One region of the Streptomyces incarnatus genome, then DNA from elsewhere that is predicted to be linked to it. Evidence: riboswitches for the same ligand, from Rfam matches in the RefSeq annotation. Region 1 holds a riboswitch; each other region holds the start of a gene.

Region 1 (6,194 bases):
ACCCGACTCCCGCTCCACACACCAGACATGATGATCCGTCAGATGGCTGATGCGACCGGCCGTGAGGTGCCGGCCGATGCCGTCCCGCAGCCGCTCCCAGGCGCGCCACTGGTGGTGCAGGGCCTCGGGGCGGCGGGCGCCGAGGGCCGGGGCGGGCTGCCGGTAGAACTGGCCGCCCGCCTGCCCGGCCGCGTCGACGAGGGTGACCCGTACCCCCCGGGCGGCCGCCGCCAGCGCCCCGGCGAGCCCCGCCGGGCCCGCCCCGACGACGGCGAGATGCGCGCGCTCAGTCATCGTCCCCTCCGGTCCCCTCCTGGGTGCGGATCACATCGCCCGGCCGCACCGGCACCAGGCAAGCCCGTTGGTTCGCCTGGCCGTTGACGGTCACCAGGCAGTCGAAGCACACCCCGATCCCGCAGAACACCCCGCGCGGCCGGCCGGCCCCGCGGGTGCTGCGCCAGGAGGTCACGCCCGCCGCCCACAGCGCCGCCGCGACCGTCTGCCCGGGCAGGGCCGCGAGGGGCCGCCCGTCGAAGGTGACGGTGAAGTCCTCGCCCGGGCGGGCCCGGGCCAGCTCCAGGGGATTCACGGCGTGTCGCCTCCGTCGGTGTCGTGTCCCTCGAACCGTTCCGGCCGGAACGGCGTGAGATCCAGTTCCGGTGTCTTCCCGGTGAGGGCCTGGGCGATCAACTGCCCGGTACCGGTGGCCATTCCGATGCCGGCGCCCTCGTGCCCGCAGGCGTGGAACAGCCCCGGCGCGCGGGGGTCGGGGCCGATCGCCGGGAGGTGGTCGGGCAGATACGGCCGGAAGCCCGCGTACGTCCGCAGCGCGCGCACCCGCTCCAGGAACGGGAACAGCCCGATCGCCCCGGCCGCGAGCGCCCGAACGGCGGGGAGTGACAGCGAGCGGTCGAAGCCGACCCGCTCCCGGCTCGCGCCGATCAGCACAGGACCGGCGGCCGTGCCCTCCACCACCGGCGAGGTGCGCAAGGCGGCCGAGTCGCTCGCGACGTCGGCCACGTAGTCCGCGGCGTACACCTTGTGCCGGACCATCCGCGGCAGCGGCTCGGTGACGAGGACGAAGCCGCGCCGGGGGAGCACCGGCAGCCGGACGCCGGCGAGCGCCGCGAGGCCACCGCCCCAGGTGCCGGCCGCGTTCACCACCGCCGGTGCGTGCAGATCGCCCCGGTCGGTACGGACGCCGGTCACCGTGCCGCCGGCCGAGCGCAGCACCCCGGTCACGGTCCAGCCCGTGTGCAGGCGGGCACCGGAGGCGCGGAGCAGGTGGGCGGCGGCGAGGGCGGGCATGACCTGGGCGTCCTGGGGATAGTGCACCCCGCCCGCCAGGCCTGGAGTCAAATACGGTTCCAAGCAAGGAAGTTGGGTGGCCGCAACCGGGTCGGCCACGACTCCCGCGGCCCGCTGTCCGTCCGCGAACGCGTGCAGCGCGGCGAGGGTCTCGGGGGTGGAGGCGACCACCAGGCCGCCCTTGGGTTCGTACTCGACCGCCGCCCCCAGCTCGTCGCCCAGCCGGCCCCACAACCGGGCGGACAGCAGGGCGAGGCCGAGCTCGGGGCCCGGTTCCTTGTCGGAGACGAGCAGGTTGCCCTCGCCCGCGCCGGTGGTGCCGCCGGCCACCGGACCCCGGTCCACCACCCGCACGTCGAGGCCGGACCGCGCGGCGTACAGCGCACAGGCCGCACCCACCATGCCGGCTCCGACGACCACGACATCGCAGGTCAGTCGCTTCGCCACGGCAGTACTATGTCACATGTCGCCAATTCCGAGGAGAGCCCGGACAGCTTCGTCCCGATACTCCCGTCCCCATCACCATTTCCCATGCCCGTCCCAGGCGTGGACGCCCCCTTGACGTCCCCCGGTGCCGGATCGACACTCCAGGGTGGGAATCCTAGTGAACAGGTAGGGAATGATGACGCGCCTCGACACCGGCAGCGGCCCCGCGGGCCGTACGCCGCTGTGCGCACCCCTGCTCACCTCCCGCCGCCACATCGATCTGCTGCGCGTCTGCAGCGCGATCAGCCCCCAGCGCTGAGCCGGAGCCCCGCGCCCGCCGGCGCGCACGTCCGTACGTCCATCACCCGGGGAGACGCATGTCCATCACTCCGCTCGCCGCCGTCCCGTCCGTCCACCGCGCCGCGCCCGTCTTCCGGGGCCGGATCGGCCAGGACGCGCGCAGCGGCCACTACGCCGTGCCGCACCGCTACCGGCTCCATCTCTCGACCGCCTGCCCGGACGGTCTCCGCCTCGCCGTCGGGCACAGCCTCCTCGGCCTGGACGGCAGTTGTCCGGTCACGGTCCTGCCCGCCGTACCGGACTGTCCCGGCGGCGGCCACTCGGCGCTGCGGCCGCTGTACGAGGCGAGCGCCCACCACTACACCGGCCCGGCCCTCGCGCCCGTGCTCAGCGACGACTGGTCCGGACGGATCGTCAGCACCCAGGCCCGCGACATCCTGCGCGACCTCGACCGCTTCTTCCCGCGCGAGGACCGCCCCGCCCTGTACCCGTGCGGTCAGGAGTCCGTGATCGAGGCCGTCGAGCGGATGTGCGCCGAAGGGATCGAGGAGGCCGCGCAGCGCGCCGGACGGGCCGGCGCCGACCCGGCCGAGCGGGCCGCCGCCCTGGACGTGCTCCTGGACACCCTGGGTCGGCTGGAGAGCCGGCTGGCCGCGGAGGCGTACCTGGTCGACGACCGGATCACCGCCGCCGACATCGAACTGTGGGTCACGCTGGTGCAGTTGGACACCGTCCATCGCTGCCACCTGGACGCCGCCGCCGTCCACCGCATCGCCGGCCACCGCGCCCTGTGGGCCTACGCCCGCCGCCTGGCCGCCCACCTCGCCTTCGGCCGCCATCTCGACCTCGACGGCATCTCCCGCCGCCACCACGGCCGTTGCCAGGGCCTCGAGGCCGCCGGCGCCGCCGTCCAGATCCTGGACTGGGCGGGCCACGTCGCGGGCGCCGAGGACGCTTCCCGCAGGTGAGAAGCGGTCGGACGGCGTCCACTGGGCGGACAGCCGTTGACATTTGAACGGACGACTGCCTTACTTACGGCTCAGAACGGTCATGAGCGTCAGCACCAAGCCCTGGCTGGCTGACCGGCAACCCTCGCATCGCGGTGGGGTGCCCCAGGTGACGACCGGACCGGAATGACGTTTTCGGTAAGCGCGAGGGCCCCGTGGGGCCGGAACAGTGACAGGTGACGCCATGTACGCAGCTCCCAGGACGGCCGCGAGCCGCCCCCAGGGCTGCGTACCGTCGTACGCCAGGGTCCTCGTCGCCGACCGCGCCGTCGATCTGCTGCGCGTCAACAGTGCACTGTGTACCGCGCCGGGCTCAGCCCGCTGTCAGGGCTGACGTCTCCTTCCAGCCCTGGCTTCTCCAGCCTCCGCTTGCCCAGCCTCCGCTTCTCCAGCCCTGGCTGCTCCAGCCAGTCGCTGCTCCAGCCCCGCGTTCCTGACGCCCACCGCCCCGCCGGTGTGCCATCACCCGCCCAGCCCCCGGTTCCCGCGCGCTGTCGTGCGCCGCCCCGTGCCGCAGTGCCGTGGCGGTACCCGCGGCCGAGCGTCGTCAGCCGGGGTGTCCGACTCCGCCGGAGCCCGCCATGAGTGAAGTCCCAGGCGCCGCCGTCTCCCTCGCCGAGGCGCCACCCGCCGACACCCCGTCAAAGCCGCTGAGCGCACAGCGGGTTCAGCCGCTGCGCCGGCCCGGCCGGTGGATCGCCACCGCCGTCGTCCTGGTGCTCGTCGCACAGATCGTGCACGGACTGGCCACGAACCCGTTCTACCAGTGGGACCGCTTCCGCTACTGGTTCCTGCGCCCCACGGTCCTCGACGGGCTCCTCGTCACCCTCGAAGTCGCCGCGCTCAGCGCGGCCTTCGGCCTCCTCGGCGGCATCCTGCTCGCTCTCGGCCGGCAGTCCGGCAGCCCGGTGCTGCGCGCCGTGAGCTGGACGTACACCTGGCTGTTCCGCTCGGTGCCGCTCATCGTCGTCCTGATCTTCCTGTACAACTTCTCGGCCCTGTACAAGACGGTGAGCCTCGGCGTCCCCTTCGGCCCCGCCTTCGTCACCTTCGACGAGTCCAGGCTGGCCACCGACATGACGGTCGCCGTGGTCGGGCTCAGCCTCAACGAGGCGGCGTACGCGGCGGAGGTCGTACGCGGCGGCCTCCTCTCCGTCGACCAGGGCCAGCACGAGGCGGCGGCCGCGCTCGGCCTGCCCAGGGGCTACCAGTTCGCCAGGATCGTGTTCCCGCAGGCCCTCAGGTCGATCACGCCGAACTACGTCAACCAGCTCATCGGCCTGATCAAGAGCACCTCGCTGGTGTTCTACGTCTCGCTGCTCGACCTCTTCGGCTCCGTGCAGACCATGGGCAGCACCTACCCCGGCGACATCGTGCCCCTGCTGCTCGTCGCCACCGCCTGGTACCTGATCCTCACCAGCGTGGTGTCCGTCGTCCAGTTCTACGTCGAGCGGCACTTCGCCCGGGGCGCCACCCGCACCCTGCCGCCGACCCCGCTGCAGAAGGCCCGCGCCGGCCTCGGGGAGTTCCGGGCCCGGCTGCGCAGGGAGGCCGCCGTATGACCGCCACCGACACCGTGCAGACCACCCCGGCCGCGCTGGAGGTCCACGACGTCCACAAGTGGTACGGCACCCATCGGGTGCTCGACGGCATCGACCTGAGCGTGCGCCCCGGCGAGGTCACCGTCGTCATCGGCCCCTCCGGCTCCGGCAAGTCCACCCTGCTGCGGGTCGTCAACCACCTGGAGAAACCCGAGATCGGCCACGTCAGCGTCGGCGGCGAGCCGATCGGCGTCCGACGCGGCAGCGGCGGCCGGCTGAAGGAGCTCAGCGAGCGCGCCATCCTGGCCCAGCGCAGCCGGATCGGCTTCGTCTTCCAGAACTTCAACCTCTTCCCGCACCTGACCGTCCTCGACAACGTCGCCGCCGCGCCCGTCGCCACCGGGAGGCTGGCCAAGCCCGAAGCGCTGGACCTGGCCCGGGAACTGCTCACCCGGGTCGGCCTCGGCGACCGTACCGGCGCCTATCCCCGCCAGCTCTCCGGCGGACAGCAGCAGCGGGTCGCCATCGCCCGCGCCCTCGCGCTGCGCCCCGGCATCATCCTCTTCGACGAGCCGACCTCCGCGCTCGACCCCGAGACGGTCGGTGAGGTGCTCGCTGTCATCAAGGACCTCGCCACCAGCGGCACCACCCTGGTCATCGTCACCCACGAGATCGGCTTCGCCCGCGAGGTCGCCGACCGGATCGTCTTCATCGACGGCGGCCGGATCGTCGAACAGGGCCCGCCCGAGGAGGTCCTGGACCGGCCCCGGCACGAGCGGACCCGGGACTTCCTCGCCAAGGTCCTCTGACTCCCTTTTCCTCTTCTTCCTCCGAGTTTTTCCTCTGAGCTTTTCCCTCCGAGTTTTTCCACCCGGCATTTCCCCCGAGCAGTACCGAACGACAAAGGACAGCCATGCACAGCCACCTCTCCCGACGCAGCCTGATACGCGGCATCACCGCGGCGACCGCCGTCGCCTCCCTCGCCGGCGGGCTCGCCGCCTGCGGTGGCGACAGCGACGCCGCGACCACGACCGACAGCGCCGGTACGGTGACCGTGGGCAGGGTGTCCAACGGCGCGGCCCGGCAGACCACGCTGAAGGTGGCCGAGGTCAAGTCCCTCAGCGCGGAACTGCCCGCTGCCGTCCGCAAGAGCGGCACCCTGAAGATCGTGGTGGGTGCGCTGCCCGACGGTTTCCCGCCGCTCGCCTACATCGGCGGTGACCAGAAGACGCTCACCGGCGTGGAGCCCGACTTCGGCCGCCTGGTGGCGGCCGTCCTCGGGCTCAGGCCCCAGGTGTCCAACGCCACCTGGGAGAACATGTTCGTCGGTATCGACAGCGGCAAGGCCGACGTCGGCTTCGCCAACATCACCGACACCGAGGAACGCAAGAAGAAGTACGACTTCGCCTCCTACCGCAAGGACAACGTCGGCTTCGAGGTGCTGAAGAAGAGCACCTGGAACTTCGACGGCCGCTACGAGAACCTCGCGGGCAGGACGGTCGCCGTCGACAACGGCACCAACCAGGAGAAGATCCTCCTGGAGTGGCAGACGAAGCTGAAGAAGGAGGGCAAGAACCTCACCGTCAAGCACTACGCCAGCAAGAACGCCACC
Region 2 (6,194 bases), 3.7 Mb from region 1:
GCGCACGATGTTCTTCGACAGCTCGGTGCGGTCGACGCGCACGATGCTCCTGCGGCCTTCGCCGATCTCCGCGCGCAGCGCCGCCAGCCGCTCGTCCACATCGGGCTCGTGGGCCCGCTTGCGCAGGAAGTCGGCGTCGGCGCCAAGCCCGTGCACTCCGACCCGCACGGCCGGAGCCCCGGGGCCCAGTACCGCCTGACAGCACTCCGTGAACGCGTTCGCCCACCGCCTGGTCAGGAACGCCACCCGGTCCGCCCCGAGCATGCCCGCCAGCAGCTGCTCGCGGATGTCCCCCGGGAGCAGCCCGAAGTACTCGGGGGGCGCCCACGGGGTGTGGGAGAAGTGCCCGATCCGCAGGTCGGGCCGGAGCTCGCGGAGCATGCCGGGCACCAGGCACAGGTGGTAGTCCTGCACCAGCACCGCCGCCCCCTCGGCCGCCGCCCCGGCCAGCGCCTCGGCGAACGCCCGGTTGTAGGCCTCGTACGACGCCCACTGCCGCCGGAACTCCGCGTCGAAGACCGGTTCCAGCGGGGTCTGGTACAGCATGTGGTGCACGAACCACAGCACCGAGTTGGCGATCCCGTTGTAGGCGTCGGCGTGCACCTGCGCGTCGATGTCCAGCATCCGCACCCGCTGCCCGCCGGTGTCCTCGTCCGGCAGCGGCCCGCCGCCCGCGCGCCGTACCGCCTCCCGGTCCCCGTCGCCGAGCGCCGCGCACACCCACAGCGAGTCCGCGTCCGGCCCGATGGCCGACAGTCCCGAGACCAGCCCGCCGCCGCCCCGCTTGGCGCGCGGCGAGCCGTCCTCGTCCACCGTGTACGACACCGGCCCGCGGTTGGACGCGACCAGCACCCGAGCCCTCTCGGCAGCACCCTGCGTGGAAGCCATGGTCCTCAACCTAGCCCGGCCCGGAAACGCTCAAACGTACGGCCACGCCTCGTGTCACCGCCGTATACGAACTCAGGCCACCCGGCGCTCGGCGTACTCGGCGATCTCCACCATGGGTGGTCGTTCCTCGGTGTCGACCGAGTAGGTGCGCGGCTCGAAGCCGTCCTCGCCGCGCTCGAACTGGGTGAGGGCGGGCCGGATCAGATGGCCGCGGGCCAGCCTCAGCTGGGCGGTGCGGTAGATCGCCGCGGCCATCCGGCCGAGCGCCTGCCCGTCCTGGTGGCGGTGCTTGCGCACGCCCACGTCGACCTGCCCCAGCGCGTCGAGGCCCACCAGGTGCAGGGCGTCCACCAGCATGCCCAGCTCCACGCCGTACCCGACCGGGAAGGGGAGCTGTTCCAGCAGGCTGCGCCGGGCCGCGTACTCGCCGCCCAGCGGCTGCACGAATCCGGCCAGCTGCGGCCAGTGCATGTTCAGCAGCGGGCGGGCCATCAGCTCGGTGACCCGGCCGCCCTGGCCGGCCGTCCTGCCGGGGGCGAGCGCATCGAACTCCGCGGCGAGCGGGCGGTCGTACATCGCCTTGACCAGGTCCACGCCCGGCTCGGTGAGCAGCGGGCCGACGATCCCGGAGACGAAGTCGGAGGAGAAGTCGCGCAGGTCGGCGTCGACGAAACAGACGATGTCCCCGGTGGTGACCAGGAGCGAGCGCCACAGCACCTCACCCTTTCCGGGGACGGCGGGGATGCGGGGCAGGATCTCGTCCCGGTGCACGACCCGCGCGCCCGCGGCGGCGGCGACCGCGGAGGTACGGTCGGTGGAGCCGGAGTCGACCACCACGATCTCGTCGACGAGCGGCACCTGCTCCACGAGGTCGTGGCGGATGACCGCGACGATGTCGCCGACCGTCTCCTCCTCGTTGAGCGCGGGCAGCACGACGGAGACCGACTGGCCCGTGCGCTGCTTGGCCGCGAGGATCTTGTGCAGCGGGCGATCGGTCACCGACCAGGAGCGGGTGGCCAGCCAGCGCTCGACTTCTTCCAGCACAGTCAGCGGCTCCTCACGTGTCTCGCGGTTCGGACGACTATCTCAACTGTCCTGGCCTTCGGTTACAGTCTTGAACAACGCCGGTGACCATCGCATGTCGGGGTCGACCGCGCGCCCACAACTGCATACCGCTCATCCAGAGGGGCAGAGGGACACGGCCCGATGAAGCCCCGGCAACCCCCCTGAGCCGAACTCGTCTCCGCGAGGCTCCAGGCCAGGGAAGGTGCCAAATCCGTCTCACGGCGAGGTGCGTCGTGAGGAAGATGAGGAGAAAGGGCCTCGCCTCCATGGCTGTGCAGACAGTTGCAAGCTCCACCGATTCCACCGTCGACCTCGGTCCCGCCGCGGCCCTGAGCTGTCGCGAGTGCGGTCACCGTGTTCCGCTCGGCCCGGTGTTCGCCTGCGAGGAGTGTTTCGGCCCGCTGGAGATCGCCTACGACTTCTCCGCCTACGACACCGAGGAGCTGCGCCGCCGCATCGAGGCCGGCCCCGCCAACATCTGGCGGTACGCGCCGCTGCTCCCGGTCCCGGCCGACGTGACCGACAAGCCGAACCTGAACCCGGGCTGGACCAAGCTCGTCAAGGCCGACAACCTCGCCGCCGAACTCGGCGTCACCGGCGGGCTGTTCGTCAAGGACGACTCCGGCAACCCGACCCACTCCTTCAAGGACCGCGTGGTCGCCCAGGCCCTGGAGGCCGCCCGCGCCTTCGGCTTCACCACCCTGTCCTGCTCCTCCACCGGCAACCTCGCCGGTGCCGTCGGCGCCGCCGCCGCCCGGGCCGGCTTCCGCTCGTGCGTGTTCATCCCGCACGACCTGGAGCAGGGCAAGGTCGTCATGGCCGCGGTCTACGGCGGCGAGCTCGTCGGGATCGAGGGCAACTACGACGACGTGAACCGCTTCTGCTCGGAGCTGATCGGCGACCCGGCCGGCGAGGGCTGGGGCTTCGTCAACGTCAACCTGCGGCCGTACTACGCGGAGGGCTCCAAGACGCTGGCGTACGAGATCTGCGAGCAGCTCGGCTGGCGGCTGCCCGACCAGATCGTGGTCCCGATCGCCTCCGGCTCCCAGCTCACGAAGATCGACAAGGGTCTGCAGGAGCTGATCAAGCTGGGGCTCGTCGAGGACAAGCCGTACAAGATCTTCGGCGCCCAGGCCGAGGGCTGCTCGCCGGTGTCGACCGCCTTCAAGGCCGGTCACGACGTCGTACGGCCGCAGAAGCCGAACACCATCGCCAAGTCCCTGGCCATCGGCAACCCGGCCGACGGGCCGTACGTCCTGGACATCGCCCGCCGCACCGGCGGTGCCGTGGAGGACGTGACGGACGAGGAGGTCGTCGACGCCATCAAGCTGCTGGCCCGCACCGAGGGCATCTTCGCGGAGACGGCGGGCGGCGTGACCGTCGGCGTCACCCGCAAGCTGCTCAAGGACGGCGTCCTGGACCCGGCGAGGACCACGGTGGTCCTCAACACCGGCGACGGCCTGAAGACCCTGGACGCGGTGGCCGGGACCGGCCTCACCGCCACCATCCGACCGACCCTGGACTCCTTCCGAGAGGCTGGCCTCGCATGAGCGTGACCGTTCGCATCCCCACCATCCTGCGCACCTACACCGGTGGCCAGGCGGAGGTCAGCGCCGAGGGCGCGACCCTCGCCGAGGTCATCGCCGATCTGGAGAAGAACCACACCGGGATCGCCGCGCGGGTGCTGGACGACCAGGGCAAGCTGCGCCGGTTCGTCAACGTCTACGTCAACGACGACGACGTGCGCTTCGAGCAGGGCCTGGACACCGCCACCCCGGACGGCGCCGGCGTGTCCATCATTCCGGCCGTCGCGGGCGGCTGATCGTTACCTTAGGTAACTTCAGTTACGCATTGTTCATCGAATTGCCTCCTCCGTGAGAGAAGCGGAGGGGGCAATTCTGTGTGATTGAGCGCGGTAGAGTTGGGGAACGCGCTCTCGGCCGGACCGGTCGGGGGCCCTGAATTCATGCCGCACACCCGATGAGAAGCAGCCAAAATACGCGGGCCTTATGCGGCTTTTGTGGTGGTTTGTGTAGCCCGACTTGCCCCGAAGTCTGCTGAATTCTCACCACATTCCGGACCGTTCCCGTCCAGAATTCTCGTCCGATTGACCTGTTGCAGACGGCAGTTGGACAGATACATTCAGCCGCGGTCGACGCGTTCCGGCGCACGCCCCCGTCCGATGGGGGGTGAGGTCTGACCCGGATCCGCGAAGTGCGGATCTGTGCAAGGGCCAGTAATAGGGGAGTTAGGCATGGCTCAGGGCACCGTCAAGTGGTTCAACGCGGAGAAGGGGTACGGCTTCATCGCGGTCGACGGTGGTGCGGACGTCTTCGTCCACTACAGCGCGATTCAGATGGACGGCTACCGCACCCTGGAAGAGGGCCAGCGGGTCGAGTTCGAGATCTCGCAGGGCCAGAAGGGTCCGCAGGCCGACATGGTTCGCGTCACCGCCTGAACGTTTCTTGCACGAAGGGCCCGCACCTCGCACAGGGTGCGGGCCCTTCGCCGTGTCCGGGCTGCCCCGTTCGCCCCAGGCTGATCCGGCTGAGCCGCTTGCACTCGACCAGGCCGAGTGCTAATCATTGGCGTTAGCACTCTGAAGGTGAGAGTGACAAAGAAGGACCGGGTCGGTGAGGCCCGCAGGCCAAGTGGGGCAAGGAACCACGGGCCGGCGAGCCGTCCGTCGCGGGCGCGGGCGCGGTCCGAAGGAATCACCCCCAGTCCTGGAGGGACCACTTCACATGGCCAAGATCATCGCGTTCGACGAGGAGGCGCGGCGCGGCCTCGAGCGCGGCATGAACCAGCTCGCGGACGCCGTGAAGGTGACGCTCGGCCCCAAGGGTCGCAACGTCGTCCTCGAGAAGAAGTGGGGCGCCCCCACGATCACCAACGATGGTGTCTCCATCGCCAAGGAGATCGAGCTCGAGGACCCGTACGAGAAGATCGGCGCCGAGCTGGTCAAGGAAGTCGCCAAGAAGACGGACGACGTCGCCGGTGACGGTACGACCACCGCGACCGTGCTCGCCCAGGCCCTGGTCAAGGAGGGCCTGCGCAACGTCGCCGCCGGCGCCAACCCGATGGCCCTGAAGCGCGGTATCGAGAAGGCCGTCGAGGCCGTCTCCGCCGCCCTGCTGGAGCAGGCGAAGGACGTCGAGACCAAGGAGCAGATCGCCTCCACCGCGTCCATCTCCGCCGCCGACACCCAGATCGGCGAGCTGATCGCCGAGGCCATGGACAAGGTCGGCAAGGAAGGCGTCATCACCGTCGAGGAGAGCAACACCTTCGGCCTGGAGCTCGAGCTCACCGAGGGCATGCGCTTCGACAAGGGCTACATCTCCGCCTACTTCGCGACCGACATGGAGCGCATGGAGGCGGTGCTGGAGGACCCGTACATCCTCATCGCCAACTCCAAGATCTCCTCGGTCAAGGACCTGCTCCCGCTGCTGGAGAAGGTCATGCAGTCGGGCAAGCCGCTGCTGATCATCGCCGAGGACGTCGAGGGCGAGGCCCTGTCGACCCTGGTCGTCAACAAGATCCGCGGCACCTTCAAGTCCGTCGCCGTCAAGGCCCCGGGCTTCGGTGACCGCCGCAAGGCCATGCTCGGCGACATCGCCATCCTCACGGGCGGCGAGGTCATCTCCGAGGAGGTCGGCCTCAAGCTGGAGAACGCGACCCTGGACCTCCTGGGCCGCGCCCGCAAGGTCGTCATCACCAAGGACGAGACCACCATCGTCGACGGTGCCGGCTCCTCCGAGCAGGTCAACGGCCGCGTGAACCAGATCCGCGCCGAGATCGAGAACAGCGACTCCGACTACGACCGCGAGAAGCTGCAGGAGCGCCTGGCGAAGCTCGCCGGCGGTGTCGCGGTCATCAAGGCCGGTGCCGCCACCGAGGTGGAGCTCAAGGAGCGCAAGCACCGCATCGAGGACGCCGTCCGCAACGCCAAGGCGGCCGTCGAGGAGGGCATCGTCGCCGGTGGTGGCGTGGCCCTGCTGCAGGCCTCCCAGGTCTTCGAGAAGCTGGAGCTCGAGGGTGACGAGGCGACCGGCGCCAACGCCGTGCGCATCGCGCTCGAGGCCCCGCTGAAGCAGATCGCCGTCAACGCCGGCCTCGAGGGCGGTGTCGTGGTGGAGAAGGTGCGCAACCTGACCCCGGGCCACGGCCTGAACGCCGCGACCGGCGAGTACGTCGACCTGGTCGCCGAGGGCATCATCGACCCGGCGAAGGTGACCCGTTCC
Region 3 (6,194 bases), 5.2 Mb from region 1:
ACCACCAGTACCAGCCGGCCGAGATCGGCCCGACGGTCGACGAGAACGGCGTCGAGCGCAAGGTGCCGGCCTCGGAGAAGCTCCGGGTGAAGCTGTCCAACGCCTACTACGGCGAGGACAACCAGATCCCGAAGCCGTCCGTCGAGGAGTACAAGGAGATCACGAGCGGCCACGGCCACCACTGATCCCGCGTCGCCACGCCACGCCGAAGGGCCCCGTCCGGGTTACGGACGGGGCCCTTCGCCGTGTGCGGGGGTCGATAGGCTGGGATCGGACCATTGATGTTGTGTACGACACCCCAGGAGCGGCTTATGAGCGCTGTGACCCCCGCTGGAGGCGACACCGCGGCGGGCCGTTCCTGGCCCGAGGTACTGAACGCCCTGCTGGAGGGCCGCGACCAGAGCGCGGACGCCACGGCATGGGCGATGGACCGGATCATGCGCGGGGAGGCGACCGACGCGCAGATCGCGGGATTCGCCGTGGCCCTGCGGGCCAAGGGCGAGACGGTGGAGGAGATCACCGGGCTCGTCCGCGCGATGTACGACCACGCGAACGTCATCGAGGTGCCGGGGCGGACCGTCGACATCGTCGGCACCGGCGGCGACGGCGCCAAGACGGTGAACATCTCCACGATGTCCTCGATCGTGGTCGCCGGCACCGGCGCGAGGGTCGTCAAGCACGGCAACCGGGCCGCGTCCTCGGCGTCGGGCGCCTCGGACGTGCTGGAGAAGCTGGGCGTCAATCTGAACCTGTCGCTGGAGCGGGTCCCGCAGGTCGCCGAGGAGGCCGGGATCACCTTCTGCTTCGCGGTGAAGTTCCACCCGGCGCTGCGTCATGTGGCCGCCGCCCGTGGCCAGTTGGGCATCCGTACGACCTTCAACGTGCTGGGTCCGCTGACCAATCCGGCGAAGGTCCGGGCCCAGGCCGTCGGTGTGGCGGATCTCCGGATGGCCCCGATCGTGGCCGGCGTCCTCGCCGAGCGCGGCAACTCCTCCCTGGTCTTCCGCGGCGACGACGGCCTGGACGAGCTGACCACGACGGCCACCTCCCACGTCTGGATCGTCCGGGACGGCAAGGTCACCGAGGAGACCTTCGACCCGAGGGACGTCGGCATCGACCTCGTCCCGGTGGAGGCCCTGCGCGGCGCGGACGCGTCGTACAACGCGGAGGTCGCCCGCCGCCTGCTCGATGGTGAGACCGGGGCCGTACGGGACGCCGTGCTGCTGAACTCCGCGGCGGCCCTCGTCGCCCTGGACCCGACGGACGCCCCGCTCGCCGACCAGCTCCGCGCGGGCATGGCCAAGGCCGCCGAGTCCATCGACTCCGGCGCGGCGAAGCGGACGCTGGAGCGCTGGGTGGCGGCGAGCAACGCCTAGCGGAAACCGGCGGTCGTCCCGCGATCCGGACACGGGTTGCGGGACGACGATCTCTTCCCGTACGTTCCTGTACCAGGTCATGAGTGACAGTCATGAGGCCCCGGCCGGCTGTCCGGCAACCCTCCGTCCGTGGCGGGGTGCCCCGGGTGAAGACCAGGCCGTAGGCAGCGAGGTCTACGGCAAGCGCGGACCCCTCGCGCGCTGCTGAGAGCGCGGGACCAGGGGTCCTGGTCGTTCGAGGGAGCCTTCCGTGAGCAAGCGAATGCGATAGGGCCGCAGAGCCCCGCCTCCGCACACCCCTTTTCTCTTCTTCCCGTACGCCTCTTCGCGTACGTCCTCACGGGAGTTCCCCATGTCTGTCTTCACCGCTGCCGCCGACCAGTCCGTTTGCTCCCCGCTGCCCGTTCTGGGCCGGGATGTCACCGTCCCGCTCGTCACCGGCGGCGAGGTCACCTACGCGGCCCTCGACTACGCGGCCAGTGCCCCCGCCCTGCAGCGCGTCTGGGACGACGTGGCCGCCTACGCGCCGTACTACGGCAGCGTCCACCGCGGCGCCGGCTACCTCTCCCAGCTCTCCACCGACCTGTTCGAGAACGCCCGCAGGACGGTCGCCGAGTTCCTCGGCTGCCGCGCCGAGGACCAGGTGGTCTTCACCCGGTCCACCACCGACTCCCTGAACCTGCTGGCCCGCGCCCTCCCCGCCGACTGCCAGGTCTTCGTCTTCGAGACCGAGCACCACGCCTCCCTGCTGCCCTGGCAGGACGCGAAGGTCACCTACCTCGACGCCCCGCGCACCCCGCAGCAGGCCGTCACGACCCTGGAGCGGGCCCTCGCCGGCCGTGACCCCTACGGCCCGGCCCTGGTCTGCGTCACCGGCGCCTCCAATGTCACCGGCGAGCTGTGGCCGGTGCGCGAACTGGCCGCGGCGGCGCACGCGCACGGCGCCCGGATCGTCCTGGACGCCGCCCAGCTGGCCCCCCACCACCCCGTGTCCGTCCGTGACCTGGACGTCGACTGGGTCGCCTTCTCGGGGCACAAGCTGTACGCCCCCTTCGGCTCCGGTGTCCTGGCCGGCCGCGCCGACTGGCTGCGCGCCGCCGAGCCGTACCTCGCGGGCGGCGGCGCCAGCCGCAAGGTGACCCGGCGTCAGGACGGCGGTGTGGACGTGGAGTGGCACGAGAGCGCCGCGCGGCACGAGGCGGGCTCGCCCAATGTGATCGGCGCCTACTCCATCGCGGCGGCCTGCAAGGCGCTGACCGAGGCCGGCTGGGACACCCTGGTGGCCCGGGAGCAGCACCTCATCCGCGGGGTCCGCGCGGGCCTGGCCGAGGTCCCGCAGGTCAGGATCCTCTCCCTCTTCGGCGACGACGCCCCCCGGGTCGGCGTGATCTCCTTCGTCGTCGAGGGCTGGAACAGCTCCCACTTCGCCGCCGCCCTGTCCGCCGAGTACGGCATCGGCGTCCGCGACGGCCTCTTCTGCGCCCACCCCCTGGTCCGCACCCTCCTCGGCACCGACCCGCAGACCCAGGGCGAGTGCGGCGCCCCCGAGGCCGCACCGGGCGAGAAGTCCCTCAACGCCATCCGCGTGAGCTTCGGCGCGGGCACCCCCGACGAGCACGTGGAGCGTTTCGTGACGGCGGTGAAGGAACTGGTCACCGAGGGTGCCAAGTGGACGTACCGCACGGAGGACGGCCGCTGCGTCCCGGCGGTGTGATCAGCGCCCCGAAGAGGCGCGGGGCTGTATCGATATGCGGCTCCGCCGCGTGGGCGCGACCAGCCACCACGGCCGCCGCACCCGCAATGCGACCCGCGCCCCGCAGACGCCTGGGCGATCTTCAAACGATCAGTTGTCCAGGCCGATCGAGAACGCCGCCTCCAGGTCGTGCTGGGAGTAGGTGCGGAAGGCGACGTGCGTGTCCGTGGCCTCCACACCGGGGATCTTGCTGATCCGCCCGGGGATGACATCGGCCAGATCCTCGTGCTGCCGCACCCGGACCATCGCGATCAAGTCATACGTACCGGTGACGGAGAAGACCTCGCTGACCGACTCCAGCGAAGCGATCTGCTCCGCGATCTCGGGGATCCGGTCCACGCTGGTCTTGATCAGGACGATCGCGGTGATCACGGCTGGTTCTCTCCCTCGGGGGCCTGAGCAGGGGCGGCTTTCACTCTAGTCGCACGGCCGTAGCGCACCCACGCGTAGCAGAAGCCCAGCGCGAATCCCACCAGGTGCGCCAGATACGCCACCCCCGGCCCCTGCGCGGAGCGCCCCGCGGCCGCCCACTGCAGCGCCGCCCAGAACGGCAGCACGACCCACGCCGGGAACCGCACGGGCAGGAAGAACAGGAACGGCAGAAGACTGGTCACACGGGCGCGGGGGAACAGGTAGAGGAACGCCCCGAGGATCGCCGAGATCGCCCCGGACGCGCCCACCAGCGACTGCTCGGAGGCGTCGTTGGCGGCCGCGTACCCCAGCAGGGCGAGATAGCCGCAGCCGACGTAGAAGAGGGTGAACTCGACCCGGCCCATCCGTTCCTCGGTCATCGCGCCGAAGACGAAGAGGAAGAGCATGTTGCCGAGCAGATGCACCCAGCTGCCGTGCACGAACAGGGCCGTGGCGGGGGTCAGGGCCGCGCGTACCGGCCTGGCGAACAGCTCGGCCGGTACCACGCCCCAGCGGTGGAAGTACGCCCGCTGCGCGGCGAGCAGGGCGTTCCCCGAGCCGTATCCCGGGGTGAGCCCCGAGGCCGGGCCCAGGACGAAGAGCAGGCAGCACAGGGCGATGAGGCCGTACGTCATGGGTGCTGATGTGCTGCGGACCGCTCTGAACGCCCTGCCGGCCGCCGTGCTCCACTCGCTGATCATGAATACAGAGCATGGCGTAACGGGACACAAGCTGACAGACCGCCTCGCCGCCGTGGACGGACCAGCGGCGAGTCGCCACCAGGCCGTAGGGTTACGGCCACACGCGTCGGCCGGCGGCGCGCGAGCGAGCACGAGCCGGTACGAGCCGGTCGAGCCCGTACGAGCCCGGAACGAGAAGGAAGCGGACAGCCACGATGACGGTTCCCCTGCCGACCGCCACCACCCGATGGCGCTGCACCCTGTGCGGCAACCTGACCCGGTTCGACGTGACGCGCTCCTCGAAGGTCGTCGAGTACGTCCACCTCGATCTGGCCGGCGAGCCGACCGTGGAGGAGCGCGAGGTGGTCAGTGAGACCATCGAATCGGTGCGGTGCCGCTGGTGCAACGCGGTGGACCAGGTGGAACTCGTGGACAGGCCGGGCGCCGGCTCCTGAGCGGAGCGGCCCCGAAGAAGTCGAAGTAGTGGGGTGTGACGGATGGTGGAGACCACAGGCGGGGGGCCGGGCGACGGCACCGCCGAGGTGCTTGACCGTCCGCTGCCCGACGGGGTGCGACGCAGGGTCGTCCAGATCGTCTCGGACGGCTTCGGCGGGCTGACCATGACGGAACTGCCCGCCCAGCTCAGGCAGTACGCCCGGTTCACCCCCAGCCGCCGGGCCAAGTTCGCCGGCAACGCGATGGCGGCGGCGCTGGAGACCGATGCGCTGTTCCGGCAGCGGATCGGGGAGAAGTTCAGAGAGGCGCAGCCGGAACTCGCCGGCGCCCTCGACTCCGGCTCGCCGCTCCCGGCCGCGGACCCGCTCGACGTGGCGGCCGCGGCCTACGTGCTGCGCCCGGCGGGCTGGGTGAAGCTGGTCACCGCGGCCGGCGAGGAGGTCCAGCGCGCGGACGCCGAGCGCGCCGACGAGGAGAGCCGGGCCGAGCTGGAGCGGCTGCGCGCCGAGCTGGCCCAGGCCCGCGAGCAGACCCGTGCCGAGACCGAACGGCTGCGTGCGGAGCTGGAGTCGGCGAAGAAGGAGGCGGAGTCGCTGCACCGCAAGCTCCGGGCCGCCCTCAGCGACGTCAAGCGGGGCGAGGCCGCCCTGCGCAAGGCCCAGGGCGAGATGGACGCCGTACGGGCCGAGGCGCACCGGCAGGTGTCGGCCGCCGAGAGCGAGTCGCGCCGGCTCAAGGCCCGCCTCGGCGAGGCGGAGGCCGCGCTGGAGGCCACCCGCCGCGCCGCCCGCGAGGGCCGCAGCGTGGAGGACATGCGGGTACGGCTGCTGCTCGACACCCTGCTGGAGGCGACCCAGGGCCTCAGGCGCGAACTCGCCCTGCCGCCCGTGTCCGTGCGGCCCGCCGAGACCGTGGACGCCGTCGAACCGGGACGCATGACCCCGAAGGACATCGCGGCGCGGGCCCTGTCGGAGAACGACCCGGCCATTCTCGACCAGTTGCTGGCGCTGCCGCAGGCGCATCTGGTGGTCGACGGCTACAACGTCACCAAGACCGGCTATCCGCAGATGCCGCTGGAGAAGCAGCGGCTCAGGCTCCTCGGTCAGCTCTCCGCGCTCGCCGCGCAGACCGGCGCCGAGGTGACCTGTGTCTTCGACGGCGCCGAACTGGCCGCCCCGGTGCTGCTCGCGCCGCCGCGCGGGGTCCGGGTGCTGTTCTCCAAGCCGGGCGTCACGGCCGACGAGCTGATCCGCCAGCTGGTGCGCGCGGAGCCGCCGGGCCGCCCGGTCATCGTCGCCTCCACCGACCGCGAGGTGGCCGACGGGGTCGCGAAGGCAGGTGCCCGTCCCGTCGCCTCTGCGGTGCTTCTCAAGCGACTGTCCTGAAGGCCCAACGGGCATATGCAATGCCCGAATTGGCCGTATCGTCACGCAACGTAGTGTCGATCGCGCATCACGGCACGTGAGTTCTGTGCAAAGAATGCATTGCGTGATGGGATTTTCTGGTGAGAGGATTTGA

What was found. A riboswitch is a leader RNA that binds a small molecule or an ion and turns the genes downstream of it on or off. The one in region 1 is predicted to bind S-adenosylmethionine.
Region 2: it holds a riboswitch for S-adenosylmethionine, as region 1 does, so the genes downstream of both, thrC (threonine synthase) here and ABB07_RS04580 (amino acid ABC transporter permease) in region 1, are expected to answer to the same signal.
Region 3: it holds a riboswitch for S-adenosylmethionine, as region 1 does, so the genes downstream of both, ABB07_RS28055 (aminotransferase class V-fold PLP-dependent enzyme) here and ABB07_RS04580 (amino acid ABC transporter permease) in region 1, are expected to answer to the same signal.

Annotation. Positions count from the first base shown of each region.
Region 1 is NZ_CP011497.1:1,045,370-1,051,563, reverse strand. Features, by position in the region: gene ABB07_RS04600 (NAD(P)/FAD-dependent oxidoreductase) at 1-294, opposite strand, end outside; gene ABB07_RS04595 ((2Fe-2S)-binding protein) at 287-589, opposite strand; gene ABB07_RS04590 (NAD(P)/FAD-dependent oxidoreductase) at 586-1,755, opposite strand; gene ABB07_RS41475 (putative leader peptide) at 1,928-2,053, shown strand; gene ABB07_RS04585 (glutathione S-transferase C-terminal domain-containing protein) at 2,112-3,002, shown strand; SAM riboswitch class IV at 3,081-3,192, shown strand; gene ABB07_RS04580 (amino acid ABC transporter permease) at 3,623-4,603, shown strand; gene ABB07_RS04575 (amino acid ABC transporter ATP-binding protein) at 4,600-5,391, shown strand; gene ABB07_RS04570 (transporter substrate-binding domain-containing protein) at 5,496-6,194, shown strand, end outside.
Region 2 is NZ_CP011497.1:4,701,359-4,707,552, forward strand. Features, by position in the region: gene ABB07_RS21175 (alpha,alpha-trehalose-phosphate synthase (UDP-forming)) at 1-888, opposite strand, end outside; gene ABB07_RS21180 (glucosyl-3-phosphoglycerate synthase) at 961-1,932, opposite strand; SAM riboswitch class I at 2,062-2,202, shown strand; gene thrC (threonine synthase) at 2,220-3,503, shown strand; gene ABB07_RS21190 (MoaD/ThiS family protein) at 3,500-3,775, shown strand; gene ABB07_RS21195 (cold-shock protein) at 4,208-4,411, shown strand; gene groL (chaperonin GroEL) at 4,698-6,194, shown strand, end outside.
Region 3 is NZ_CP011497.1:6,209,609-6,215,802, forward strand. Features, by position in the region: gene qcrB (cytochrome bc1 complex cytochrome b subunit) at 1-185, shown strand, start outside; gene trpD (anthranilate phosphoribosyltransferase) at 312-1,376, shown strand; SAM riboswitch class IV at 1,452-1,568, shown strand; gene ABB07_RS28055 (aminotransferase class V-fold PLP-dependent enzyme) at 1,729-3,090, shown strand; gene ABB07_RS28060 (Lrp/AsnC family transcriptional regulator) at 3,220-3,501, opposite strand; gene ABB07_RS28065 (rhomboid family intramembrane serine protease) at 3,498-4,241, opposite strand; gene ABB07_RS28070 (hypothetical protein) at 4,436-4,675, shown strand; gene ABB07_RS28075 (NYN domain-containing protein) at 4,718-6,061, shown strand.